2 regions of the Actinoplanes sp. NPDC021490 genome follow, and region 1 is predicted to be linked to the other one. Evidence: riboswitches for the same ligand, from Rfam matches in the RefSeq annotation. Region 1 holds a riboswitch; the other holds the start of a gene.
What was found. Region 1 has a riboswitch for thiamine pyrophosphate ahead of ACZ3I4_RS43390 (ECF transporter S component). Riboswitches for the same ligand answer to the same signal wherever they lie in the genome.
Positions count from the first base shown of each region.

Region 2: it holds a riboswitch for thiamine pyrophosphate, as region 1 does, so the genes downstream of both, ACZ3I4_RS03000 (thiamine phosphate synthase) here and ACZ3I4_RS43390 (ECF transporter S component) in region 1, are expected to answer to the same signal.

Region 1 covers NZ_JBVHFW010000024.1:115,483-122,836, forward strand. The annotation lists gene ACZ3I4_RS43350 (metal ABC transporter substrate-binding protein) at 1-721, shown strand, start outside; gene ACZ3I4_RS43355 (metal ABC transporter ATP-binding protein) at 718-1,497, shown strand; gene ACZ3I4_RS43360 (metal ABC transporter permease) at 1,500-2,378, shown strand; gene ACZ3I4_RS43365 (ArsR/SmtB family transcription factor) at 2,375-2,677, shown strand; gene ACZ3I4_RS43370 (Fur family transcriptional regulator) at 2,674-3,084, shown strand; gene ACZ3I4_RS43375 (hypothetical protein) at 3,113-3,721, shown strand; gene ACZ3I4_RS43380 (DUF6328 family protein) at 3,687-4,223, opposite strand; gene ACZ3I4_RS43385 (alpha/beta fold hydrolase) at 4,255-5,076, opposite strand; TPP riboswitch at 5,193-5,295, shown strand; gene ACZ3I4_RS43390 (ECF transporter S component) at 5,365-5,937, shown strand; gene ACZ3I4_RS43395 (ABC transporter ATP-binding protein) at 5,956-7,354, shown strand, end outside.
Region 2 covers NZ_JBVHFW010000001.1:632,966-640,319, reverse strand. The annotation lists gene thiO (glycine oxidase ThiO) at 1-570, opposite strand, end outside; gene ACZ3I4_RS03000 (thiamine phosphate synthase) at 567-1,145, opposite strand; TPP riboswitch at 1,139-1,250, opposite strand; gene ACZ3I4_RS02995 (ABC-F family ATP-binding cassette domain-containing protein) at 1,286-2,932, opposite strand; gene ACZ3I4_RS02990 (class I SAM-dependent methyltransferase) at 2,965-3,579, opposite strand; gene ACZ3I4_RS02985 (hypothetical protein) at 3,676-4,497, shown strand; gene truA (tRNA pseudouridine(38-40) synthase TruA) at 4,494-5,309, opposite strand; gene rplQ (50S ribosomal protein L17) at 5,386-5,985, opposite strand; gene ACZ3I4_RS02970 (DNA-directed RNA polymerase subunit alpha) at 6,022-7,044, opposite strand; gene rpsD (30S ribosomal protein S4) at 7,135-7,354, opposite strand, start outside.

The DNA.
Region 1 (7,354 bases):
CCTCGAGCTCACCCCGCGCCAGGTCGGCGACGTCGCCGGGGCCGGTCTCGCCGTCTACATCAAGGGCTTCCAGCCGGCCGTCGACGAGGCCGTCGGCCAGGAGGCCAAGGACAGGGCTTTCGACGCCGCCTCGGTGGTGCCGCTGCTGCCGGTGGGCGGCGACGACGAGCACGGCCATGAGCACGAGCACGAGGACGCGAGCGGCGAGGACCCGCACGTCTGGCTCGATCCCGTACGCCTGGCCACGATCGCCGAGAAGCTGGCCGAGCGCCTCGGTCAGGCCGATCCGGGGCACGCCGCCGGGTACACCGAGCGCGGCCGGGCCCTGAGCACCGAGTTGAACGCCCTGAACGCCGAGTTCGCCGACGGGCTCGAGAACTGCCTGCGCCGCGAGCTGGTCACCAGCCACACCGCCTTCGGCTATCTGGCCGCCCGCTACGACCTGCACCAGGTCGGCATCACCGGCATCTCCCCCGAGGCCGAGCCCTCCCCGCAGCGGCTCGCCGCCGTGGCCGCCGAGGCCCGCGAGACCGGCACCACCACCATCTACTTCGAGACCCTGGTGAGCCCGGCGGTGGCCGACACCATCGCCCGCGAGGTCGGCGCCAAGACCGCCGTGCTCGATCCGCTCGAGGGCCTCGTCGACCAGAAGGGCGACTACTTCACCGTGATGCGGCAGAACCTGACCGCGCTGACCACCGGATTGGGGTGCGGGGCATGAGCGTCGTTGCGGTACGCCACGCCGCGGTCGGCTACGACGGCCGCGAGATCCTGCACGACGTGTCGATGACCGTCGGCGCCGGCGAGGTCGTCGCGATCCTCGGCGCCAACGGCTCCGGCAAATCCACCCTCATCCGGACGATCCTCGGGCTGGTCGCGCTGAGCCACGGCCAGATCGACCTGTTCGGCACCCCGCAACGCAAGTTCCGGGACTGGGCCCGCGTCGGCTACGTGCCGCAGCGGCTCGGCGCGGGCAGCGGTGTGCCCGCCACCGTGGGCGAGGTCGTCGCCTCGGGGCGGCTGGCCCGGCGCGGCATCTTCCGCCCGTCCGGGTCGGCCGACCGCGCGGCGGTGCGCGACGCGCTGACCGACGTGGGTCTGCTCGACCGGATCGACGACCCGGTGACCACGCTCTCCGGCGGCCAGCAGCAGCGCACGCTGATCGCCCGCGCCCTGGCCGGCCGGCCCGACCTGCTGGTGCTCGACGAGCCCACGGCCGGGGTGGACGCGGCCAGCCAGGAGGCGTTCGCCGCCGCGCTGGGCCGGTTCGAGACCGCCGGCGGGACGATCCTGCTGGTCGCGCACGAGCTGGGCCCGCTGCGGCCGCTCATCGACCGGGCGGTGGTGGTGCACGAGGGCCGCATCGCGCACGAGGGCGCGCCACCCGAGCCGGCCGGTCACCACGCCGAACCCGACCACGACCACGTGCACCCGCACGCCGTCCCGCCCGCCGCGGGCATCTGCGTCGCGCCCGCCGACCGGATCACGGCCAACTAGCCATGGACCTTTTCCAGTACGACTTCATGATCCGGGCGCTGCTGGGCGCGCTGATCATCGGCCTGGCCGCGCCCGCGCTCGGCATCTATCTGGTGCAGCGGCGGCTCTCGCTGATCGGCGACGGCATCGGGCACGTGGCGCTGACCGGCGTCGGCGTGGGCCTGCTGCTCAACCAGTCCCCGGTGATCAGCGCCGTCATCGTCGCGGCGATCGGCGCGGTCGGTGTCGAGCTGATCCGCGAGCGCGGCCGCACCTCCGGCGATCTGGCCCTGGCGCTGCTGTTCTACGGCGGCATCGCGGGCGGCGTGGTGCTGGTCGCGCTCTCCGACGACGCGAACAGCAACAGCCTGGTGCAATACCTGTTCGGCTCGCTGATCACCACGTCGCCGCAGGACATCGCCGTGATCGCGGTGCTCGGGGCGGCCGTGCTGATCGCGATGCTGGTGTTCCGGCCGGCCCTGTTCGCGGTCTGCAACGACGAGGAGTTCGCCCGGGTCAGCGGCCTGCCGGTGCGCGCGCTCAATCTGCTGATGGCGGTGACGACCGCGGTGACGGTGACGATCGCCATGCGTACGGTCGGGCTTCTGCTCGTCTCGGCCCTGATGGTGATCCCGGTGGCCGCGGCGCAGCAGGTGACCCGCGGCTTCCGCACCACGATGGCCGCGGCGATGGCGATCGGCCTGGTCGCCGCCGGAGCCGGAGTGGTCGTCTCGGCCGAGGCCGACACCCCGCCCGGCGCCACCACGGTGATCCTGGCCCTGGCCGTCTTCGTCGCGATCACCATCGGCGCCGCCGGCCTGCGGATGGTGCGCCGGCGGTCCCATCCGCCCCGCGAGGTGGAGCCGCCCGACGTCGTTCTGCAGGAGGCCGGGGTCCGATGACGACGACGAGCGGTTACGAGGCGTACGAGTCCGCCGGTGAGCTGCTGCGGGCCCTGTCCGCGCCGATCCGGGTGGCGATCGTGGCCGAGCTGGGCGTGGGTGAGCGCTGCGTGCACGAGCTGGTGGAGAAGCTCGGCGCGCCGCAACCGCTGGTGTCCCAGCATCTGCGGGTGCTCCGCGGCGCCGGGGTGGTCCGGGGCGCACGACGTGGACGCGAGATCGCATACTCGCTGGTGGACGATCACGTGGCGCACATCGTCGCGGACGCGGTCAGCCATGCCAGGGAGGTCCGGTCGTGAGTGCCGAACAGAACGTCGCCCAGCGCAACACCAAGCAGCGCACGGCGGTGAGCGCCGTGCTGGCCGAGGCCGAGGGGTTCTACAGCGCCCAGGAGCTGCACGCCCGGCTGCGGGAGCGCGGTGAGCGGGTGGGCCTGACGACGGTCTATCGCACGCTGCAGGGCCTGGCCGACGCGGGCGAGATCGACGTGATGCGCCCGCCCGGCGGCGAGCACCTCTACCGCCGCTGCAGCCAGGGCCACCACCACCATCTGGTGTGCCGGGAGTGCGGCCGCGCGGTCGAGGTCGAGGGCCCGGCGGTCGAGTCGTGGGCCGACAAGGTGGCCAGCCGGCACGGCTACGTCGACGTCTCGCACACGATGGAGATCTTCGGCACCTGCCCGGAGTGCGCCGCCAAGTCCCGCTGACGCGCGGTCCACGTGGGACGCTGTGCGCGTGAAGCTCTATGCCGACCGGCTGCCCGCCGCCGTACGTCAGATTCTCACCGACATCGTCATAGTTCTGTGGATCTATCTCTGGGTGCGCGCCGGCCTCTGGGTCAACGACATGGTCGAGAAACTGGGCGTGCCCGGGGCCAAGCTGGAGACCGCGGGCGGCGGCATCGCCGACAACCTGACCGACGCCGGCAACAAGGTCGGTGACGTCCCGCTGGTCGGTGACCAGCTGGTCAAGCCGTTCAACGGCGCCGCCGAGGCCGCCCGGTCCCTGGCCGACGCGGGCCGTCAGCAGCAGGAAGTCGTCGACACGATGGCCATCGTGGTGGCTCTCGTGGCGGTGGCCGTTCCCTTCGCTCTCGTGATCTTCCTGTGGCTCCCGCTGCGGCTTCGATGGATGCGCCGGGCCGCGGTTGCTTCGGCCGTACGCGATCAGCCCGCCGGACGCGACCTGCTGGCCCTGCGCGCCCTGGCCTCCCAGCCGCTGAACCGCCTGGCCAAGCTGGGCCCGGACGTCGCGCAGAGCTGGCGCAACGGCGACGCGGCGGCGGTCGACGCGCTGGCCGAGCTCGAGCTCAAGCGGCTCGGTCTGCGGGCCGCTCGTCGCTGACCTCTTCGTTCTCCTCCTCGGCGTCGTCGTCGATCCAGTTGTGCCGGAACCACGGGATCGCGGCCCAGAAGGTGAGGAAGAAGGCGGCCGCGATGCCGGTGAAGAGGAACGCCAGCCAGCGGACCAGGATGAAATCGGTGACCAGCAGGACGCACGAGAGCATCGAGATCAGCAGGAACGCCAGGCCGCCGGTGGCCATGCGGTGGGCATAGCGCACGAGCTCGGGCTTGCGGCCCTGACGGAACAGCGCCCGGTGGAACGCGACGGGCGCGATGATCATGGCGGTGGCGGCCGCGGCGGCCAGCAGCGCCACCACGTACGTGTCCTTCTGGAACTGGGTGACGTCGGGGAAGCCGTTGCTGAACGGCAGGGTCAGCAGGAACGCGAACAGGATCTGGATGCCGGTCTGTGCGACCCGCAACTCCTGCAGAAGATCGGCGAAGTTGCGGTCCCAGCGTTGTTTCTCGGTCTCGTGCTTGATGCGCGCCTTCTCAGCCACCATGACGCTGCGGTTTCCCCTGATTCAACAGCAATCAAACTACGCCGATACGTGCGATGACCGCGTCGGCCAGCGCCGCCGGGGCCTGCTCCGGCACCCAGTGGCTGACGCCCCGCATCGCGACCATCTGATAGTCGGCCTCGACCCAGTCCCGGGTGCGCAGGGCGGCGGTCAGCGAGACCACACCGTCGCGGTTGCTCCAGACGTACGTGGTCGGCACGCGGATGATGCCGGGCCCGTCGGGCGAGTTGCCGGTGGTCGCGCGATACCAGTTCAGGCCGGCGGTCAGCCGGCCCGGCTCGGTTCGCATGGACTCGACGTATTTGTCGCCCTTCGAACCGATCGGCTTGAACATCGACCGCAGCACGGCGCCGTTGCGGGCGAGCAGGAGGCGCTCGGCCACCGGCGACTGGAAGACCTTGAAGTACGCCATCCGGGCCCGCTGCGTCGCCCGGACGCGCAGGGCCAGGCCCAGAGCCTTGGGGTGCGGCACCGAGACGGCGGTCAGCGTGCGGACCCGCTCGGGATGGGCCCCGGCCAGCCACCAGCCCACGGCCGCGCCCCAGTCGTGACCGACCACGTGCGCGGACTCGACACCGAGCGCGTCGAGCACGGCCACGGCGTCGGCGGCCGGCTCGGACAGGCGGTAGGCGCCGACGTCGGCCGGGCGGGCGCCGGGTGAGGTGCCGCGCTGATCCAGGGCGTACGTGCGCAGGCCCCTCTCATGCAGCCGCGGCGCGAGCAGGTCGAACTCGCGGTGGTCCTGCGGAAAGCCGTGCAGCAGCAGCACCGGACGGCCGTCGGACGGGCCGCCCTCGTACACGTCGAAGGTCAGGCCCCGCGCTTTGATCTCCATGTGATCACTCCCTCGCTGTCCCTTGACCGTGACCAGTGTTAGCGTCATCGAAACACACAGCGAGATTCGTTCATGACGGATGTGGGCCGTGGCTCGCCGCCGTTCGCGGACAGATCTCGTTCCGACAGGGGAGCGCACAGCGCTGAGAGTGCGGGCGACCGCAGACCCTCGCACCTGATCTGGGTAATGCCAGCGCAGGAAGTTCGGTCTTTTCTCCAGCCGCGTCGTGTCCGGGTTCCGGCCCGGCGACGGCGTGCGTCTCCTCCCGGTACTCACTGGGAGGTTCGTATGAACAACCGTTGGCGGACGATCGACATCGTCATAGCCTCGATCATCGCCGTGGCCTTCGGCGTCATCTTCTGGGCCTGGGGCCTGCTCTACAACGGCCCGGCCGACGCCATCCCGCTGCCCGGGCGGGCCCTGCTCTACGGCGTCTGGCTGGTCCCGGCCGTGCTCGGCGCGCTGATCGTGCGCAAGCCCGGCGCCGCCTTGTACACGCTGTCGCTGGCCGCGCTCGTCTCGGTGGCGATCGGCACGAGCTGGGGCTGGACGATCGCCGTCCAGGGCCCGCTCGAGGCCCTCGGCGCCGAGCTGATCTTCGCGATCTTCGCCTACCGGGTGTACCGCCTGCCGGTCGCCCTGCTGGCCGGGATGACGGCCGGCATCGTCGCCGCCGTCTACGACGTCTTCGTCTGGTATCCGGAGACCGCGTGGGGTTCCTTCCGCATCCCGTACGTCCTCCTCACCGCCGCCTCGTCGCTGGTCATCGCCGGGCTGGGCAGTGTGCTGCTGACCCGGGCGCTGGCCCAGACCGGTGTTCTGGACCGTTTCCCGGCGGGCCGCTCGCGCGCGCTCGTCTGATCTGGTGCGATTCCCGTCATGAGTGAGGTCGTCCTCCGCGATTTCGGCTGGCGCCATGCGGGCCGCCGGGCGTGGGCCGTTCGCGGGGTCGACCTGCACATCGCGAACGGCGAACGGGTGCTCCTGCTCGGTCCGTCCGGGGCCGGCAAGAGCACCCTGCTCGCGGCGCTGTCCGGGCTGCTGCCCGAGGACTCGGGTGAGGCCGAGGGCACGATCGAGATCGACGGCCTCGACCCGCGCAAGGCCCGCGCCGCCACCGACGCCGGGCACGGGGTGGGCATCGTCTTTCAGGACCCGCAGACCCAGCTGGTGATGGCCCGCAGCGGCGACGACGTGGCGTTCGGCCTGGAAAATCGGGGGGTGCCGGCCGCGCAGATCTGGCCGTGGGTCAGCGACGCCCTGGACCGGGTCGGCTTCCCCTATCCGATCACCCGCTCGACGGCCGCGCTGTCCGGCGGCGAGGCGCAGCGGCTGGCCCTGGCCGGGGTGCTGGCCCTGCGGCCCGGTCTGCTGCTGCTCGACGAGCCGACCGCGAACCTCGACCCGGCCGGGGCCGCGCTCGTGCGGGAGTCGCTCGGCCGTCTGTCCGGCACGACGACGATCCTGGTCGAGCATCGGGTGGCCGAGGCGTTGCCGCTGGTCGACCGGGTGGTCGTGCTCGAGCCGGGCGGCGGGGTGCGGGCCGACGGCGCGCCCGACGTGGTGTTCGCGTCCTACGGCGACCAGCTGGCCGACGAGGGCGTGTGGGTGCCGGGCTTCACGGTTCCGCCGCTCAAGTCGGCCACGGCGGCCACCCCTGATCTCGTACGGGCGGAGAACGTCTCGCTGGCCCATCGGCTCGCGCCGGTGACCCTCGGGGTGGGCGCGGGCGAGGTGCTGGCCGTGACCGGGCCGAACGGGGCCGGCAAGTCCACCCTGGCCCTGATGCTGGGCGGGCTGCTCGCGCCGACGGGCGGGCGGATCACCGGTTTCGGCGACTCCCGGCCGCCGCACAAGTGGCGCGCGGCCACGCTGACCGGGCGGATCGGGTCGGTCTTCCAGAACCCGGAACACCAGTTCGTCACGTCCCGCGTCGCCGACGAGCTGGCGGTCGGGCCGCGGCGGCTGGGCCGGTCGTCCGCGGCGGTCGCGGCCACCGTCGCCGACCTGCTCGACCGGCTGCGCCTGACCAAACTGGCCGGGGCCAACCCGTACACCCTCTCCGGCGGCGAGGCCCGCCGGCTGAGCGTGGCCACCGCCCTGGCCACCGCCCCGCGGCTGCTGGTGCTGGACGAGCCGACGTTCGGCCAGGACCGCAAGACGTGGATCGAGCTGGTGACCCTGCTGGCCGCCCTGCGCGACGACGGCCACGGCATCCTGGCCGTCACCCACGACGACGACTTCGTCCGGGCCCTGGCCGACCGCACCTTCCGGCTGG
Region 2 (7,354 bases), on a different contig from region 1:
CCGGATCGGCAGCCCGGTCAGCGCCGCCGTGCCGCATCCGGCCGCCACCACGATCTGCCGGGCGTCCACGTCGGACAGTGCTTCGACCCGCTTGGGCACGATCCGCGCGCCGAGCTTTTCCCGCAGCGCGCTCACCACCTTGCGCGGGTCCACCTGGGTTTCCCGAGGGGCAAAGACCCCGGCCCGTACGCGGGGAGACAGCGCCGGTTCGAGCGAGCGCAACTCGGTGGGCCGCAGCAGGGGCAGTTGCTGACGGGTCCAGACGCGGGCCCGCCGGGCCAGATCGTCGGCCGTCATCGCCAGGCTCAGCGTGCCGGTGTCGTCATAGCCGACATCAACCCCAAGTTCCCTCGCGTACGCGGGCCACAGCTCGGCCGACCGCTCCATGAGCCCGATCAGCGCCGGGTCCTCGTGCTCGGATTCGCCGCCGGGCGCGAGCATCCCGGCCGCGACGTGCCAGGCGCCCTCGTCCCCGCCGTCCAGCACGGTCACGTCCGCGCCCCGCTGCACGAGCCGCCACGCGATGGCCAGCCCGATGATTCCGCCACCGACGACCGTGATGTCGCTCACGACAGTTCCTTCAGGAACGCCGCCGTCGCACCGGCCGGATCGGTGGCCACGGCGGAGATCGCGGCCACGCCGTAGCAGTCGAGGAGCGCCACCCGGTCGGGCGTGATGCCCGCGATCGCGATCACCGGCGTGCCCGGCACGGCATGGGCCACCGCGGCGACGCCCTCGGGGCCGATCGGATCGGGAAGGCCGGATTTGCTGCTGGTCGCGAAGGCCGGACCGACCCCGAGATAGGACGCGCCGTCGGCCACCGCGGCTCGCGCCGACGTGGGGTTGCGGCAGGTCGCGCCGAGCACAGCGGCCGGCCCGAGCACGCGGCGGGCGGCGGACACCGGCAGGTCGTCGGCGCCCACGTGCACGCCGTCGGCGCCGGCCGCGAGGGCCACCCCGATCCGGTCGTCGACCAGGCACAACGCACCGACCGGGCGGCACAGTTCGAGCGCGGCCGTGGTCAGCGCGTACGCCTCGCGGTCGTTGGTCTTGACTCTGATCTGCACGGCCACCGGACCGTGACCGAGGACGCCCCGGACCACGTCCAGCGAGTCGGTGACGATATGCAAACGCGGCAACGACAACGGTCGCTCCTCCCTGCGCCGGCATGATCCGGATCAGGTTCGACGGTCGGGGGCCGCGTCAGCCCCCCTCTCAGCCCGGTGCACCGGACTCCCGTGGGGTTGTGTTGTCTCGGACCATAACCCGCCCGCGCCGCAGTTGGCTACCGCACGTCCCAGACCGGTTCCGGCGTCTCGACGACCTCGCCGTCGCTCTGGAACAGCACGAAGCGGTCGAAGGACCGGGTGAACCAGCGGTCGTGGGTGACCGCGATCACCGTCCCCTCGAACTTGTTCAGCCCCTCCTCCAGCGCCTCGGCCGAGGCCAGGTCGAGGTTGTCGGTCGGCTCGTCGAGCAGCAGCACCGTCGCGCCCGACAGCTCCAGCAGCAGCACCAGGAACCGGGCCTGCTGACCGCCGGAGAGCGTGCCGAAACGCTGGTCGCCCTGGGCCGACAACTCGTACCGGTTGAGGGCCTTCATCGCCCCGGCCCGGTCCATTCCGGACCGATGGTCGTCGCCCCGCCAGAGGATCTCGACCAGGGTGCGTTCGAGCAGCTCGGGCCGGTCGTGGGTCTGCGAGAAATGTCCCGGGCGCACGCGCGCGCCGAGCCGGGCCACGCCGTTGTGCGACACGTGCGACAGGGGCGCGCCGTCGACCGGTTTGTTCTCGGCCTCGGGGTCGCTGCCGCCCGCCGCGAGCAGCCGCAGGAAGTGCGACTTGCCGGTGCCGTTGGCCCCCAGCACGGCGACCCGATCGCCGTACCAAATTTCCAGATCGAACGGAAATGTCAAATCTTCCATCTCGAGCTGTTCGCAGATCACCGCGCGCTTCGCCGTACGCCCGCCGCGCAGGTTCATCCGCAGCGACTGATCCTTGGGCGGCAGTGGCGGCGGGCCGGCCTCTTCGAACTTGCGCAGCCGGGTCTGTGCGGCCTGGTAGCGCGAGGCCATGCCGTCGTTGAAGGTGGCCTTCTGCTTGAGCGACAGCACCAGATCCTTGAGTTTCTGGTGCTCCTCGTCCCAGCGCCGGCGGTTCTCCTCCATCCGGTCGTGGCGGTGCACGCGCGCCTCGTGCCACGACGCGAACCCGCCCGGATGCGTCCAGGCCGAGCCGCCCTCGACGGCGACGACCCGGTCGGCCGTCTGGGCCAGCAGCTCGCGGTCGTGCGAGACATAGAGCACGGATTTCGGCGACTCGCGCAGCCTCGCCTCGAGCCAGCGTTTGCCGGGCACGTCGAGGAAGTTGTCCGGCTCGTCGAGCAGCAGCACCTCGTCGTCGCCGCGCAGCAGCAGGTCGAGCGCGAACCGCTTCTGCTGCCCGCCCGACAATGTCCGAACCGGACGGTGCCGCACCTCGTCCCACGTCTTGCCGAGGATCGCGACGGCCACGGTGTCGAAGAGCACCTCGGCGTCGTAGCCACCGGCCTCACCCCAGTGGGCCAGAGCATTCGCGTACGCCAGCTGGCTGCGCTCGGTCTCGTCGAGCCCGGCGGCCGCCTTGGCCAGGCGCTCGCCCGCCGCCCCGAGCTCGGCCTTCACCAGCGACAGGGCCAGATCCTCGAGCGTACGGTCGTCGCCGATCATGCCGATGAACTGGCGCATCACGCCGAGGCCGCCGGACCGCGCGATCGAACCCTCGGGCAGCGCGAGATCGCCCGCCACCATGCGCAGCAGCGTGGTCTTGCCCGCGCCGTTCGGCCCGACCAGCGCGACCTTGGCCCCCTCGCCGACCCGGAACGCGACGTCGGCGAAGAGCCGGCGCCCGTCGGGCAGCACATAACCGGCTCCTGCGACATCCACGTAACCCATGGCGGCAATCATCCCGGGCCGGGCCGGAATCGTCAGTCGGTTTTCCGGGTCACCCTGAGCACGCGGAAGCCCTTCTGGCTGGCCTTACGCTCCACCTCCCAGCCGTTTTCGACCAGCCAGGTGTGCAACGAGTCACCACCGAGATGCCGGTTGATCACCAGCCAGGCCGCGCCGCCGGGCGCGAGCCGCGGCAGCCAGCGTTCCATCAACGCCCGCAGCTCGCTCTTGCCGACGTGGGTGGGCGGGTTGCTCCAGATCTGGTCGAACGTCACCTCGCCGGGCACCTCGTCGGGGGCGGCCACCCGCACGCGGCCGGCCAGTTCGAGGGTCTCGGCGTTCAGCGCGGTCAGCTCGCGGGCGCGCGAGTTCACGTCGACCGCCCACACCGTCGCCCCGGGGGCCTCACTGGCCAGCACGCAGGCGATCGGCCCGTAGCCGCAGCCGAGGTCGAGGAACGTGCCGGCGACACCGGCCGTGGGGAGGTCGCCCTTGCGCAGCAGCACGGCCGTGCCGGGGTCGAGCCGGCCCGCGCTGAAGATGCCGGAGGCGACGGCCAGCCGGTAGTTCCGGCCGGCCACGCTGAACTCGATCTCGCCGCGGTGGTCGGGCGTGGCCGGTTCGGCGCTGAAGTAATGTTCGGCGCTCACCGGACCAGTTTGCCGCCGGTCAACGCGCGAGCGTGCGCCGGGGTGCCGCACATGCTGTGCGTTCATCGATCACCGTGCGCTCCTAGCCTGGTCGGCATGCGGTACGGCACCCCTTCCCGAGCGGCCCACCGCGCGACCGCCGACGGCGGCCTGGTGCTCCCGGTCCGCGGCATCGGATCGGGCGGACAACACCGGCCGCCGCCGGCGCCATCCCCGCCGCGGATCCCCGTCCAGCGCGGACGACGGCGGGCGGCGCCCACCCGGCCCACAGTCGAGCCGCAGCGCGCCGTGCAGTGGCTCACCCAGGGCCTGGCCGGGGTCATCCTGCTCGGGCTGGTCCTGATGGTCGGCTTCCTGGTGATGGCCTCCGACCGGCGTCCGGACGATCGCGGCGGCACGGTCACGCCGGCCGCGGCGCAGCCGCCGACCCTGGGCGAGGTCTTCGGCGAGCACGACGTCCTGCGACCGGCCGGCGCCACGGGGGCCTACCGGGTCGAGATGCGGCACTTCGGACGGGACTGCCTCGAGGCCACCACCGGCGAGCTGGGCGCGCTGCTCTCGGCGAACGGCTGCAGCGAGGTGGTGCGGGCCGGCCTGACTTCCCCGTACGAGGGTTATCAGGTCACCGCCGGGGTGTTCACCCTGTCCGACGCCGAGAGCGCGGCCCGGGTCAACGACCTGGTTCGCGAGCAGGTGGTGAGCGGCAACGGCGGGTTCCGGACGCTGCCCGCGTCGACCGGCGGCGACCCGGCGACGGCCTCGGTCGGCTGGCATGTCCGGGGCAACTTCCTGCTCTACTGCGTGATCACCCGGCCCGACGGGGCGCCGGTGCCCGACGACGACCCGTACGCCATGCGGATCACCGCCGAGATCGTCGACACCCAGCTCGGCGGCGCGGTTCCCGGCAGCGCGCTCTAAGCGCGGAGGCGGCGGGTGGCCTCGGCGCGGGTGGCGTACGCGTCCTCGGCCGGATAGCCGACCGCGATCAGCGTGAGCCCGTGCGCCGGGGCCACGGTGACCTCGCTGGAACGTTCCGTCCGGGTCAGCAGGGTCGACGGCCAGCCCGGGTCGCGCCGCCCGTCCCCCACCGCCAGCAGCGCCCCGACCAGGCTGCGCACCATCGACTGGCAGAACGCGTCGGCCTCCACCGTGGCCACCACGACGCCGTCCGGGTCGCGCCGCCAGTCGAACCGCGTGATGGCCCGGACCGTGGTCGCGTGCTCCTTGCGCCGGCAGTACGCCGCGTAGTCGTGCTCGCCGGTCAGCCCGGCCGCGGCCACGTTGAGCCGGTCCAGGTCGAGCGGCCGCACCCAGCCGATCGTGTCGTGGCGGCGCAGCGGCTCCGGACCCCACACCTTGTCGGCCACCCGGTATTCGTACCGCCGGAACGTGGCCGAGAACCGCGCGTCGAAGGTGGGCGGCACCCAGGTGATCGCCCGTACCCGCGCGTCCGGCGGCATCAGCGCGGCCAGCCGTCGCAGCAGCGAGACCTCGAGCTCTTCGTACACGTCCACCGGCAGGTCGATGTGGCACACCTGGCCCGAGGCGTGCACCCCCGCGTCCGTACGCCCGGCGACCGTCAGACCCAGCGCGGTGTCCACACCCGCCAGCCGTCCCAGCGCCTCGACCAGCACCCCGGCGACCGTACGGCGGCCCGGCTGCACCGCCCATCCGGAGAAGTCGGCGCCGTCGTACGAGACGTCGAGTCTCAACCGGACGGTTTCGCTCATCGCGCAGCTCCCACTACAAAAAGAAAGAACCCGGCACCCCGTACGGGGTGCCGGGCCTTCTGACGAACCTGAGAACTCAGGCCTTCTTGTCGGTGTCTTCGCCCTCGGCCTGGTCGCCGGGACCCTCGGCACCCTTGTCACCGGAAGCGTTCACCGGCGGCTCGGAGTCCTGGTCGGCGGTGGTGTCGGCCGCGGTGTCGGCAGCGGTCTCGTTCGAGGCCGGAGCCTCGTCCTCGCGAGCCAGCGCCTCGACCTTGTCCTGCTGCGCGGTGGCCTTGCGGGCCGACTTCTTGGCGGGCGCGGTGGTCGCCGCGACCTGCAGCTCCTCGACCAGCTCGATGACGGCCATGGGAGCGGCGTCACCCTTGCGCGGACCGGTCTTGGTGATCCGGGTGTAGCCACCCGGCCGGTTGCCGTAACGCGGAGCGATCTGCTCGAACAGGGCGTACACGACGTCCTTGTCCTTCACCGTGGCCAGCACCCGGCGACGGTTGTGCAGGTCGCCGCGCTTGGCCTTGGTGATGAGCTGCTCAGCCAGGGGGCGCAGCCGGCGGGCCTTGGCCTCGGTGGTCTTGATCTTCCCGTGCCGGAAAAGCTCGGTGGCCAGGTTGGCCAGGATGAGCTTCTCGTGCGCCGGGCTGCCGCCGAGGCGGGCTCCCTTGGTGGGCGTGGGCATTTCTTTAATGCTCCTTGGTAAGGCGGCCGGAAGCTCTTAGAGCTGCTCGGTCTCGCGGTAATCGTCGGTGTCGTAATCCACGTCGCCGAACGAGTCCACGACGTGCGCGGGGTCGAAGGACGGCGCGCTGTCCTTGAGGCCCAGGCCCATACCGGCGAGCTTCATCTTGACCTCGTCGATGCTCTTCTGACCGAAATTCCTTATATCCAGAAGGTCGGCCTCCGTCCGCCCGATGAGTTCACCAACGCTGTTGATGCCCTCGCGCTTGAGGCAGTTGTACGACCGGACGGTGAGGTCCAGCTCCTCGATCGGCAGCGCCAGATCGGCCGCGAGCTGCGCGTCCTGCGGCGACGGGCCGATGTCGATGCCCTCGGCGGTCTCGTCCAGCTCACGGCACAGGCCGAACAGCTCGACCAGCGTCGAGCCGGCCGAGGCCAACGCGGTGCGGGGCGAGATGGAGGCCTTCGACTCGACGTCGATGATCAGACGGTCGAAGTCGGTGCGCTGCTCGACACGGGTCGCCTCGACGCGGTAGGTCACCTTCATGACCGGCGAGTAGATCGAGTCGACCGGGATGCGGCCGATTTCGGCGCCGGCGCTCTTGTTCTGCGCCGCCGTGACGTAGCCACGGCCCCGCTCGACGGTGAGCTCCATGTCGAGCCGGCCCTTGCTGTTGAGCGTGGCCAGCTTGAGGTCGGGGTTGTGCACGGAGACACCGGCCGGGGGCTGGATGTCGCCGGCGGTGACGTCGCCGGGGCCCTGCTTGCGCAGGTACATGCTGACCGGCTCGTCGTGCTCGGAGCTGACGGTGAGCTCCTTGACGTTCATGACCAGCTCGACCACGTCCTCCTTGACACCGGGGATCGTGGTGAACTCGTGCAGGACGCCGTCGATCTTGATGCTGGTGACCGCCGCGCCGGGGATGGACGACAGCAGGGTACGCCGCAGCGAGTTGCCGAGGGTGTACCCGAAGCCCGGCTCCAGGGGCTCGATGGTGAACCGGGAGCGGGTCTCGCTGATCGACTCCTCGGAGAGGGTCGGCCGCTGGCTGATGAGCACGCGTTTCTTCTTTCTGTCAGGCCACCCACTATTTGATGGCCGTCCGGTGGTGCAGCCGGGGGCGCCAGACGGCGCCCCCGGCCAGAGCTGCTACTTGGAGTAGAGCTCGACGATCAGCTGCTCCTGGACCTGGGTGTCGATGACTGCCCGGGCCGGAAGCGTGTGAACGAGGATCTTCATCTCGCTCGGGATGGGTTCGAGCCACGCCGGCACGGGCCGCTGACCGGCCTGGGCCTGGGCGACGACGAAGGGGGTCATCTCCTTCGACTTCTCCCGCGTGGTCACGATGTCGTGCTCCTTGACGCGGTAC